3 regions of the Caproicibacterium sp. NSD3 genome follow, and region 1 is predicted to be linked to each of the others. Evidence: predicted binding sites of a transcription regulator. Region 1 holds the regulator's gene; each other region holds the start of a gene.
What was found. Region 1 encodes HrcA, which represses chaperone genes, less so after heat shock. Its sites were predicted from a motif close to TGTTAGCACTCNNNNNNNNNGAGTGCTAACA; they were not measured.
Positions count from the first base shown of each region.

Region 2: clpB (ATP-dependent chaperone ClpB) is a predicted target of HrcA. The motif match lies at 2,929-2,959, and genes of this name have one in related genera.
Region 3: ACVS9P_RS10015 (Hsp20/alpha crystallin family protein) is a predicted target of HrcA. The motif match lies at 2,572-2,602, and genes of this name have one in related genera.

Region 1 covers NZ_CM132119.1:2,219,890-2,224,257, reverse strand. The annotation lists gene dnaK (molecular chaperone DnaK) at 1-1,490, opposite strand, end outside; gene ACVS9P_RS10885 (nucleotide exchange factor GrpE) at 1,590-2,171, opposite strand; gene hrcA (heat-inducible transcriptional repressor HrcA) at 2,203-3,228, opposite strand; gene hemW (radical SAM family heme chaperone HemW) at 3,427-4,368, opposite strand, start outside.
Region 2 covers NZ_CM132119.1:673,006-677,373, reverse strand. The annotation lists gene ACVS9P_RS03335 (Dabb family protein) at 1-74, opposite strand, end outside; gene clpB (ATP-dependent chaperone ClpB) at 170-2,809, opposite strand; gene ACVS9P_RS03325 (hypothetical protein) at 3,049-4,368, opposite strand, start outside.
Region 3 covers NZ_CM132119.1:2,029,480-2,033,847, reverse strand. The annotation lists gene ACVS9P_RS10030 (metal ABC transporter substrate-binding protein) at 1-270, shown strand, start outside; gene ACVS9P_RS10025 (metal ABC transporter ATP-binding protein) at 267-1,019, shown strand; gene ACVS9P_RS10020 (metal ABC transporter permease) at 1,022-1,873, shown strand; gene ACVS9P_RS10015 (Hsp20/alpha crystallin family protein) at 2,015-2,443, opposite strand; gene deoC (deoxyribose-phosphate aldolase) at 2,684-3,352, shown strand; gene cdd (cytidine deaminase) at 3,368-3,790, shown strand; gene ACVS9P_RS10000 (pyrimidine-nucleoside phosphorylase) at 3,787-4,368, shown strand, end outside.

The DNA.
Region 1 (4,368 bases):
TCTTCTTCTGCATACTTTTCAGCATCTTTTACAGCATTATTGATATCATCTTTGCTCATGTTGGAGGAAGAAGAGATCGTGATATGCTGTTCTTTGCCAGTCGCAAGATCTTTTGCGGAGACATTTACAATGCCGTTGGCATCAATATCGAAGGCGACTTCGATCTGAGGGATTCCACGCGGAGCCGGAGCAATGCCGTCCAGTTTAAAGAGGCCGAGCTGTTTGTTGTCGCGGGCAAAGTCACGTTCGCCTTGCAGAACATTTACTTCAACCTGTGTCTGACCGTCTGCAGCAGTGGAGAAAATCTGGCTCTTCTTGGTCGGGATTGTCGTGTTGCGGTCAATAACCTTTGTCATGACGCCGCCCATGGTTTCAACACCCAGAGAAAGCGGGGTGACATCCAAAAGCAGCAGACCTTCGACTTCGCCGCCCAGAACACCGGCCTGAATGGCAGCGCCAATTGCAACACATTCATCAGGGTTGATACCCTTAAATGGCTCTTTGCCGCTCACCTTTTTAACAGCTTCTTGAACAGCTGGCGTACGGGTGGAGCCGCCGACCAGCAAAACTTTGTTGATGTCGTTGAAGGAGAGGCCAGCGTCTTTCATTGCCTGATTCACAGGACCCATGGTGCGCTCGACCAGATCGGAAGTGAGTTCATCAAATTTTGCTTTTGTGAGCGTCATATCCAAATGTTTCGGGCCGTTTGCATCTGCTGTGATAAAGGGCAGGTTGATCTGGGTGGTGGTCATGCCGGAGAGGTCAATCTTTGCTTTTTCAGCAGCTTCCTTTAAGCGCTGCATCGCCATCTTATCATTGGAAAGATCGATGCCGTTTTCTGCTTTAAAGCCTTTGAGCATCCAATCAATGACACGGCTATCAAAGTCATCGCCGCCGAGGTGAGTATCACCAGCAGTTGCGAGAACTTCCTGAACGCCGTCGCCCATCTCGATGATAGAGACATCGAAAGTGCCGCCGCCAAGGTCGTAAACCATGATCTTTTGTTCCTGACCTTTATCAACGCCATAAGAAAGCGCTGCTGCGGTTGGCTCGTTGATAATACGTTTTACATCGAGGCCTGCAATTTTGCCGGCATCTTTTGTAGCCTGACGTTGTGCATCACTAAAATATGCAGGGACGGTGATAACTGCGCTGGTGATCGGCTGGCCAAGATAAGCTTCGGCGTCTGCCTTCAGCTTTTGCAGAATCATTGCGCTGATTTCCTGAGGGGTATACTGTTTATCATCAATTTTTACTTTGTAGTCGGTGCCCATGTGGCGCTTAATAGAAGAAACGGTGCGCTCCGGATTCGCGACAGCCTGACGTTTTGCGGTTGCGCCGACCATGCGCTCGCCGTCTTTTTTAAAGCCGACAACAGAAGGGGTTGTACGTCCGCCTTCGGCATTTGCGATGACGACCGGCTCGCCGCCTTCGATAACTGCCACACAAGAGTTTGTAGTGCCTAAATCAATACCAATTGTTTTACTCATATCTGTTACCTCCAAATCAATGTTTCGGTGTAAATGTTTTATTTAAATCTGCATGAAATCCATGCGGAAGGACAAAGGAAAAATTAGGGTTTCCAAAAATCAATTGGCAACCTGAACCATCGCGTGACGAACAATACGGTCACCTAGTTTATAACCGGGCTGAAAAACCTCTGCAATGACATTCTCTCCAAGATCGTCACTTTCAATGTGAGAAACGGCATTGTGATATTCGGCATCAAATGGATCACCTTTTTTGCCCATGGGTTCGACCCCGAGTTTTTTAAGTGCGGATTCCATCTGCTTTTGAACCAATTCAATCCCTTTGCGCAGGTCTTCTATGGAACAGTCTTTTTGACTGAGAGCCCGCGTCAGGTTATCGGCTACCGGAAGAAATTCCAGAACCGCTGCTGCCGTTGCATCGGCATAAGCGGTTGTTTTCTCGCGTTCGGTACGCTTACGATAATTATCATATTCTGCGGCCGTGCGCAGCAGAATGTCTTTTTGCTTTTTCAGTTCCGCCTGCGCTGTTTCCAGAAGTTTTGCAGAATCTTCCTGCGGATTTTCCGCTTTTTTTTCGGGCTTTGCCTCAGCAGGTTTCTTTTCTTCTGTTTCAGCTTTTTCAGCTTTTTCTTCCTGTGGCTTTTCTTTTTGCTTTTCCTGGTTGTCTTCTTTTTTATTCAAGATGATGCCCCCTATCTTTTTGACTCTAAAGTCATTGTAATTTCATTAATTCCGTGAGCATTCGCCCCACACTGTCGGAAAGGTACGAAAGGCTCCCGAGAAGGCGCTTGTAATTCATGCGCATGGGTCCTAAAAGTGCGATTGCTCCGGCAGGCATGCCATTGATTGCATAGTGGGAAATAATTAACGCCATACTGTCAAGTGCCGGAACGCCGATCTCTTTTCCAATCAAGACCCGATCACCGGGTTCAATCAGCAGACGGTAAACTTCATCTTGCCGTGCCAAAAATCCCATCACTCGGCGAAGATCGCCTTCTCCAAACTCGGGATAATAGAGCAGGTTCGTTTCTCCATCCATGCGAACGTCAGCGCCCATTGCTTCACGGGCTACTTCTAACAATGCCATCAAAGCACTGCTCATCAGCATACCGACATCTCCCATGGAAGCGGCTAAAGACTGGATAAAAGCAGGCGTAATTTTGCGAATCGGCATATTTACAAGCTTCTCATTAAAAACTCGGAAAAACACCCGCAAAATTTCAGGGGAAAGATCAAACTCGCAATGAAAAACCCGCGTGTGCATGGTGCCATTACTGGTCATCAAAATGACCATTGAGGTGCGACGGCTTGTCTGAACAAATTGAACTGCCCGAACGACTGCGTCCCGCCCACTGGGTGTAATGGAAATCGCGGCCAGACGGGTCATTCCGGAAAGTGCTCGTGAAACACCGTCCAAAAGCTTTTCCGGGTCATAGGCACTGGGAAGAAGCAAAGCATCAATAAAATGCCGCTCATCCGGAGTGGTGGATTCCGGCTCAATTAAAGAGTCCAGATAAAAACGATATCCGGCTTCGCTAGGAACCCTCCCGGCGGAAGTGTGCGGCTGCTCCAAGAGGCCCATCGCGGAAAGCTCGCTCATTTCGTTTCGCACAGTAGCAGAGGAAACTGGAAACTCAAGCATTTCACATAGCGCTTTGCTCCCGACCGGCTCGCCGGTTTCGGTATAAAGCTCAATCACCGCTGTTAGAATTTTTTGTTTGCGTGGGCTGAGTTCCATGAACGATCACCTCTTTTGACAAGTTAGCACTCTATATGATCGAGTGCTAACTACATTTATAAATGTACCATTACTTTGCCCCGGTGTCAATAGGGTATTTGTAAAGAGATTATGAATTGTCAAAAATTTTTACAAAAAGCTAGAAAAAGAGGCTGGCAAATCTTTGCCAGCCTCTTTTTAGAAGAACTGTTTTAAAATTTACAGCGCTTCTAGCAGGGTTTCAATCAAGGAATTTGAAACCAGAAACCCATGCGGCGTCAGTGCAAGTGCTTCAGGTGACTGAGTTAAAAGCCCGGCTTTTTCATAAGGAATCGCTGCTTTGCGCAAAGAGCTTGGAATTCCATGAGAAAAGCGACTAAGGCAGCCTTTTTCAGTTAACCCTTCGCAGAGGCGCAGACGCAAAAGTGCATATTCCGCAAAACTGCCGGCAGGGATTACACGGTCGGTTTCTTCTAAGGGTGGTTCGCCCATTAAAAATCCCCGCAGAGAACGCGGCCAGTAAAATCGTTTTCTATTATAATAGGAAGAAGCAGAGGGACCAAGTCCAAGATATTCTTCCTGGTTCCAGTATTTTAAATTGTGACGGCCTTCATAGCCCGGCTTTGCAAAATTTGAAATTTCATATTGAGAAAAGCCCGCACCTTTTAATTCTTGGCAGGCAAAAAGATATCGTTCACAGGTTTCTTCTTCTCCGGGGAGATTTAAACTGTTTCGATTTTTAAAAAATAATGTGCCGGGCTCGATTTGCAAAAGATAGGCGGAAACGTGCGAAGCACCGTTTTCGCGGCAGAATTGAATGCTTTCTTTCAGAGAATCATCAGTCTGTCCCGGAAATGCTAAAATTAAATCAAGAGAAATATTTTGGATTCCGGCGCGTCGTGCTTCCGCCATTGCAGCAGCAGCTTGTTGAGGTGTATGGCGGCGTCCAAGAAAAGAAAGCTCTTCTGGATTTGCAGATTGAAGCCCTAATGAAATACGGTTGACACCTGCTTCAAAGAGAGGCGGAAAAAAATCGGGCGAAATTTCTCCGGGGTTAACTTCCACCGTGATTTCGGCATCGGTAAGGCCAAATTCGGTTCGGGCAGCGTTTGTTAGACGGCAGAGGCGCTTAGCACCCAAAAGGCTGGGGGTTCCGCCGCC
Region 2 (4,368 bases), 740 kb from region 1:
AACAGTGCCGCATCTGCTACTGCATTTCTTCGTTCTGAGTCTTTTAGCTTCCAGAAAACAAGATGTTTCACCATGGATGGGGAACCTCCTTTGAGTATGAATCGACTTTAAGCGAACTATTTTGTCGCCTAAAGCCGATTTTTACTATATCACATTTTATGAAAAATTTCTATGCTTTTTCAGAACTTTTTAGATTTTGTCTCTCTTGTTTTTGCGAAGAAGCGGTCAGTTCTCTGCCATCATAATCCACCACGATCGTGCTGCGCGGCGCAATCTCACCTGCAATCATCTTCCTTGCGATCAACGTTTCGACCCTACTCTGCAGGAATCTCTTAAGCGGACGTGCTCCATAAGCAGGATCAAATGCCTGATCCACCACATAATCGCGGGCACGGTCAGTAAGGGTGACATCCAGTTCTTTATCCGCCAGACGGCGGCGAAGATCTTTCATCTGCAAATTAACAATCTGATCAATCTCTGAGCGCTGCAAAGGTTTATAGAAGACAATCTCATCTAGGCGGTTTAAAAATTCCGGACGGAACTGTTTTCTGAGCAGTGCCTGGACCTGATTTCTTGCTTCTTCGCTGATAGAACCATCCGCTCCGATTCCTTCCAGAATATACTGGGAACCCAGATTGGAAGTCAGAATAATAATAGTATTCTTAAAATCAACGGTACGGCCCTGACTATCCGTAATTCTTCCGTCATCAAGGACCTGAAGCAGCACATTAAAGACATCCGGATGGGCCTTCTCCACCTCATCAAACAGCACCACACTGTAAGGATGGCGGCGAACGGCTTCGGTCAGCTGACCGCCCTCTTCATAACCAACATACCCCGGAGGCGCTCCGATTAAACGGGATACGCTGAATTTTTCCATATACTCGGTCATATCAATCCGAATCAGATTTTTTTCATCATCGAACAGCATCTCGGCCAACGCTTTTGCAAGCTCTGTTTTGCCGACACCGGTAGGCCCAAGAAACAGGAACGAACCGATCGGGCGATTTGGATCCTGAATGCCTGCACGAGAACGCAGAATTGCATCTGCCACCTTTTGGACTGCTTCGTCCTGACCAATCACCCGCTGATGGAGCTGTTCATCGAGGCGCAGAAGCTTTTCTCTTTCGCCTTCCATCAATTTCGCTACCGGGATTCCGGTCCAACGCCCTACAATCTCTGCAATCTCCTCGTCAGTCACGCGGTCATGCAAAAGCTGCGCTTCCTGCGATTTTTCAGCGATTGCTTCCTGCTTTTCCAGCTCTTTTTGCAGCTGCGGCAGACGGCCATATTTTAGTTCGGCAGCTTTATTTAGATCATATTCCCGCTCTGCCTTTTCAATCTGCGCATGGCAGTCTTCCAGATCACTGCGCAGTTTCTGGACCTTTTCAATAGACTGCTTTTCGTTCTCCCACTTTGCCTTCATTTCTTTAAATTGCTCACGGCGCTCCGCAAGTTCCTTCTGAATATCGACAAGGTGGGACTGGCTCAAACGGTCGTCCTCTTTTTTGAGCGCTGCTTCTTCAATTTCCAACTGCATAATTTTACGCGAAACATCATCCAACTCGGTCGGCATGGAATCCATCTCAGTACGAACCATTGCACATGCTTCATCAACAAGGTCGATTGCCTTATCGGGCAAAAAGCGATCCGAAATATATCGATCGGAAAGGGTTGCTGCTGCAATCAGTGCCTGATCCTGGATTTTAACTCCATGGAACACCTCGTAGCGTTCCTTTAATCCACGCAGAATCGAGATGGTATCCTCAACGGTTGGTTCTTCTACCATGACCGGTTGGAACCGACGCTCCAGTGCGGCATCTTTTTCAATATACTTATGGTATTCGTTTAAGGTCGTTGCACCGATACAATGCAGTTCACCACGGGCCAACATCGGCTTTAAAAGGTTTCCGGCATCCATACTGCCCTCTGTTTTGCCAGCGCCTACAATGGTATGCAGCTCATCAATAAACAGAATGATTTTCCCTTCGGATTTTTTTACTTCATTGAGAACCGCTTTGAGACGTTCCTCAAATTCACCGCGATATTTGGCACCCGCAATCAACGAGCCCATATCCAGAGAATAGAGCTTGCGGTTTTTTAGGTTGTCCGGAACATCTCCGCGAACAATCCGCAGAGCAAGTCCCTCAGCAATCGCAGTTTTGCCAACACCTGGCTCGCCAATTAAAACTGGATTGTTTTTCGTTTTACGCGAAAGGATTCGAACCACATCCCGAATCTCCGCATCACGGCCAATCACAGGATCCAATTTATGGTTTCGTGCAAGTTCTACCAAATCCTGCGCATATTTAGAAAGAGAATCATAGGTTCCCTCCGGATTATCGCTGGTTACTCGTGTATTCCCGCGCACGCTCGAAAGTGCCGCAAGAAATCCGCTTTCGGTAACCCCAAAGGTCCGAAACAGATCCTTTAACGTTTTATCTGCCTTGTGCAGCAAGCCTAAAAATAAGTGCTCAACACTAACATATTCATCTTTCATGTGAGAAGCAGCATTTTCTGCTTCATTCAGAGCAGAATCCACTGCCTGAGAAACATAAATTTTTCCTGCCTCTCTGCCTGGTCCAGAAACACCCGGCAGTTTTTTGATCTCTAGATTGACCGCATTTAAAAATGCCTGTGGATCCACATTCATCTTTTTCATCAGCTGCGAAATAAGACCATTTTCCTGCTGGAGCAATGCCGCCAGCAAATGTACCTGTTCAATCTGCATATTTTCGTTGGCTGTTGCCAAACTCTGTGCGCCTTGAACCGCATCAATGGATTTTTGTGTAAAATTCTGTGCATTCATAGCATCTCACTCCTCATAATTCAACTGAACGTCTAAAAAACCATCTTTAAAGTCTTTCCCAATCGTTCTGAATTTAGTATAATTGGGATTCATGAATATTTTGTGAACAAATAATTAATTTTTAGCACTCTACTTAGTTAAGTGCTAATTTGCTTTTATGAAAATCTTTCCAGTTCCATCTTAGTCGAATTTAATCAAAAAAACAACCGGGGCAGAAAATTTTTCCGCCCCGGTTGTTTTTATAAAGTCTTAAAAATTTCGGTCCCGCGTGTCAAAAGCCATCGATGAATTGCCAGCGCCAGTAAAAGTAAAAACGCACTTGCGAGGAATAAAAACTGCTCAATTTCAAGATGAGAAGAAAGCAAATAAAATGCGCCTGCCAATAATGCCGTCAGCAGCATTCCTCCAAAAGTACCACAAAATGCCGATGCAGATTGCTTTACGATAATAGTATCGTTTTCTCCGTTCATTTTCGGAAATTTGAGATTGACCATCAACCCAAACTGTGCTACAAAAACTCCCATTGCAAGACCAATAATCAAAAGACTGATTGTGCTCAATGCCGGCAAAGAAAATGCAATCCCCAAAAGAGGAACGCTGACAATCGTACCAACTAAACAAATGATCAAATTAAGTGCTGCCTTCGCGCGAAAAATCACTCTTGCTGGTACAGGGGATCCCTTTAAAATCCAAAAAGTATTGCCTTCCAGGCTAATTGATACACATGTTGTATTTGTCATCGAAATGATCATACAGATTCCAAGCGCCAAGATCGCCATAAGAATCTCTTCTCCGAACTGTTGGACAAATTCAAGGAGACTCTGTCTGGCAATAAGCGCATAAACAGAAAATCCAATCATAATCAACACGCCGATTCCGGTATTAAACAAGTAAATCGTGGTTCCAAAATAGCGGCCGCATTCTTTTTTAAAAAGTGCAGCAAATTGACTGTTGCTTTGCAGTTTTTGCAAATGATAATCATTGCGAAGCACATGGCTCTGCATTTTAGAAAGCAGTTTCTGATAATGTGAGCTGAGTACCCACGAAATCAGCAAAAATGGTAAGAAACAGAACAAGACCAGCCATAAGAGGGAAAGGAAATTTCCCTGCAAACCATCCATAAGCCAGCCAAACAGAAAAAGCCCTGTATGCAATGTCTTTTCAACTTGATTTGCATTGAGAAGCAGCGCTTGAAGAATATGATTGACCCGCATAGAACCAATCAAAACGACTGCCAGCAAAACGCCGCTGATCAAATTTCCCATCAAAGCACGATGACGGCTGTGTGCAGTGAGAAATGCAATCAGCCAGCCGCCCAAAAGGGCAAGCAGAGACGACAAAAACGGTAAAAAAATGATGCTGATAATAATTGGAAAAACCAAAAAAGCACTGCCGCCGCCGTAAAAAAGATATGCAACAGTTGCAGGGATCATCCAAAGCCCGCTGAATACTAAATTTTCAAGATAAAGTGCAAGCACTTTACTAAGCATCACCGTAAATGCCGAAACCGGCAAAGGCAGCAATAAATTGCTGTCCTTACTGCCAAAGACAAGACCGCT
Region 3 (4,368 bases), 190 kb from region 1:
TTGACGATTGCAAAAGTCGTCAACCGTGAACCGGATAGTCAGCCAAGTGCCAAAGAGCTGGCGGAAACGATTCATATTGTGGAAGAGAGCGGCGTGAAAGCGGTCTTCGCAGAGCCTCAGTATCCGAAATCCGCTGCGGATATTGTTGCAAAAGAAAGTGGGATCAAAGTTTATTCTTTGGATCCGGCCGTGACGGGCACAAATGACCCGAATGCGTATCTCGATGCGATGCGGTCTAATATGGAAGTTTTAAAGGAGGCCCTATCGTGAACGAGGTGAAGAGAACCACCTGTAAATGCAGCACGGAGATTCGAAATCTGAGTGTGACGAAGCGGGATGGGATTTTACTGCATGATGTCAATCTGGATATTCATCATGGAGAAATCCTTGCGCTGATTGGCAGAAACGGAGCGGGAAAGACGACCCTTTTAAAAGCTCTTTTGGGGCGTATCCCTTATACCGGTTCGATTACGTTTCATAATCCGGAAGGGAAATTGCTCTCTCACCCGCATATTGGATATGTGCCACAGAATATGCTGTTTGACAGAGATACACCGATGACGGTTTTAGATATGCTTTGTGCGAATTTGACGCGATTTCCGGTTTGGCTGGGACATCGAAAGCAACAGCGCCAAGAAGCCTTGGAGATGCTCAAAAGAGTCGGTGCACGGGAAAATCTTTTAGATAAACGGTTGGGAACGCTTTCCGGAGGCGAAATGCAGCGGGTATTGCTTGCTTTTGCACTCTATCCAAAGCCGGATATGCTTCTTTTGGATGAGCCGGTTTCGGCAGTCGACCGTATGGGGATCGAGACTTTCTATGATTTAGTAACGGTAATGCGAAAGGAACATGCCATGCCAATTCTATTGGTGAGTCATGATCTTGCGCATGTAGAAAAATACGCGACCTGCGCGGCACTTTTGGACAAAACAATCATAGTGAGCGGCCCGGTTCGGCAGGTTATGCAGACCAATGCCGTTAAGGAAGCGTTTGGATTAAAGTTGGCAGGAGGAAAATAAGCATGGAATGGTTTTATCATTTGGTCGATACACTTCTGCCGTTTCAATGGACCGAATTTGGTTATATGAAGAATGCACTTTTGGCGATCATTCTGATTACTCCGCTTTTTGGACTTGTAGGGACGATGATTGTCAATAATAAAATGGCATTTTTCAGCGATGCCTTGGGACATTCTGCATTGACCGGGATTGCGATTGGGGTCATGCTCGGAATTGATAACTATCTGATTTCGATGATGGGCTTTGCACTTTTGTTTGCGTTGGGAATTTCTGCGGTGATGCGAAAAGCTTCCTCTTCGGCAGATACGATTATCGGAGTTTTTGCCGCTACCGGCCTTGCTCTGGGGGTAGTCTTGCTTTCAGCTGCCGGAGGATTCGCAAAGTATTCCTCCTATTTGATTGGAGATATTCTCACGGTTCAGCCAGAAGAGATCGGGATGCTTGGAATTTTGCTTTTGGTGATTTTAATCGCTTGGGTATTGTTTTTTAATCCGTTTTTGCTTACCAGTGTAAATGGGGATTTGGCGGCCAGTAAAAATATCCCGGTCGGTGTCATTCAGCAGGTCTTTATGCTGATTGTTGCGGTTCTTGTTACGGTATCAATTAAATGGGTTGGCGTGCTGATTATCAATTCTTTGCTGGTCTTGCCGGCGGCGGCAGCCAGAAATGTTGCAAGATCCATGCGTAGCTATCACGGATTATCGGTTGTTTTTTCTGTGATTTCGGGAATTTCGGGACTGATCATCAGTTATTACGCCGGAACTGCCGCAGGCGGTACCATCGTTTTGGTTGCAGCAGTAATCTTTTTTGTCAGCTTCTTCTTGGGACGAAGAAGGATGCACGTTTCTGCTTGAGCTTTTGTTGCCTATATCCCTTTCTTAATCTTATTAAATAAAAATCAGGCACCATAAAAGAGTTTGCGCTCTTTGTGGTGCCTGATTTTATCGAACCATTGTATTCACAAATTATGGAATGCCTGACTGGCTAATCATCAATTAGCGAATTTGAATGGAATGAGAATCGGTTTTCTGCTCATGAACTTTTGGAAGGTCCAGATGCAGAACTCCGTTCTGGTAGGAAGCTTCAATCCTCTGTGCATCAATGCCACTGATATCGAATGAGCGGCTTACGCTGCCCCAACTGCGTTCACGGCGAATGTAATGGTTGTCTTCATCTTTTTCTTCATTCTGCTCTTGATGATTTGCAGAAAGAGTCATTTGGTCGCCGTTGACATCAATGTGAATGTCTTCTTTTTTGAAACCGGGCATTTCTGCTTCCAACACATATTTGTTTCCCTCATCGCGGATATCGGTGCGGCATGGGAATGCAGCCTTTGAAAGATCCGGGAAAAATTCTCCATCGAAGGGATCCCAAAAATTATTTAGAGCCTTACCACGATGTTCAAAAGGAATCAAGTCAAACATAATACATACCTCCAATTAAGAATTTGAATTTTGATTTTTGTCCTTAGAAGCTTTGCTCCTTTGAACAATTCTTATATTACCTGCTAATTGTAACGAATTTGCGCATTAAATATGAACTGATCGTAAACAATTAGCACTTTAATCAAAAGAGTGCTAATTTTAAAAAGAATAGACCAAAAACTAAAATTAGTTTATAATATGCTCAGAAAAACTTTTAATTAATAATAGGAGTGGTATCAGATGCTTTCAAAAGAAGATCAGATCCTTTTATCCCATGTGGATCATACGCTGCTAAAACCGGAAGCTTCTTGGGAGCAAATCAAAAAGCTCTGTGACGAAGCGGTTTCTTTTTCGACTGCCAGCGTCTGCATTCCACCGAGCTTTGTAAAGCGTGCTTCAGAATATCTTCATGGAAGGATTCCTGTTTGTACGGTCATTGGATTTCCGAATGGCTACCATACTCCTTCGGTTAAATGCTTTGAGGCTTCTGAGGCAGTCCAAAACGGCGCGGAAGAAATTGATATGGTCGTGAATCTTGGTTGGGTCAAAGAAGGCCGTTTCGATTTGGAAGAAGAGGAAATCCACAGGGTAAAAGAAGCGTGCCATGGGAAAATTTTAAAGGTGATCATTGAAACTTGTCTTCTTACAAGAGGAGAAAAAATTAAAATGTGCGAAACGGTGAGTATGGCAGGGGCCGATTTTATCAAGACTAGTACCGGATTTTCCAGCGGCGGCGCTACTTTTGAAGATGTTGCACTTCTCAGAAAAGAAGTGGCGCCAGAGGTGCGCGTAAAAGCTGCGGGGGGAATCTCTACCTTGGAAGATGCACGCCGCTTTTTGGAGCTCGGGGCCGATCGTTTGGGAACCAGCCGTATTGTTCGTCTCATTCAAGGAAAAAATACAGATTAAAAGGGAGGTATTTAAATGAAACCTGAGGAATTGTTAAAAGCAGCGCAGCAGGCTCGTACAAAATCCTATGCTCCATATTCCAACTTTCGGGTAGGAGCAGCGCTTCTCACTTGTGATGGGCGTATTTTTTTGGGTGGAAATATCGAGAGTGCTTCCTATGGCGCAACGATTTGTGCAGAGCGGTCAGCAGTAGCGAGTGCGGTCAGCAGTGGTGCGAGAAGCTTTTGTGCCATCGCAATTGTAGGGGGCTCGGCAGAAAAGGAACTTTCTGCTCCATGCCCCCCGTGTGGAATTTGTCTTCAGGTGCTTAGTGAATTTTGTGGAGCGGACTTTCCAATTTATCTGCAGGGCGAGGAAGGTGAAGTGAAAACCTATTTATTAAAGGAACTTTTACCGGTCGCTTTTCGGGAATCGTCTTTAGGGGGCAAAAAAGAATGAGAATGTATGATATTCTTTCCAAAAAGCGTGACGGAAAAGAATTATCAACGGAAGAGATTCGCTGGTTTATTAAAGGATATGTCTGTGGGGATATTTCGGATTATCAGGCAAGTGCTCTTTGTATGGCAATCTGTATTCGCGGAATGAATCCACGGGAAATCACAGACTTGACTTTAGCGATGGCAGAATCAGGCGATCAGGTCGATCTTTCTCCGATCCACGGAATTAAGGTGGACAAACATTCCACCGGCGGAGTCGGCGATAAGACAACGCTGATTATCGCGCCAATTGTAGCATCATTGGGAGTCCATGTGGCAAAAATGAGCGGCCGCGGATTGGGACATACCGGAGGGACGCTTGATAAGCTGGAGAGTATCCCCGGATTTCGGATTGATCTTAGCCGGGAGGAATTTTTTCGAACAGTGAATACAGCCGGATTCAGCGTGATCGGACAGTCCGGCAATCTGGTTCCGGCAGATAAAAAACTATATGCACTCAGAGATGTGACCGGTACGGTAGAGAGTATTCCTTTGATTGCGAGCTCTATTATGAGTAAAAAACTGGCTGCCGGAAGCGAT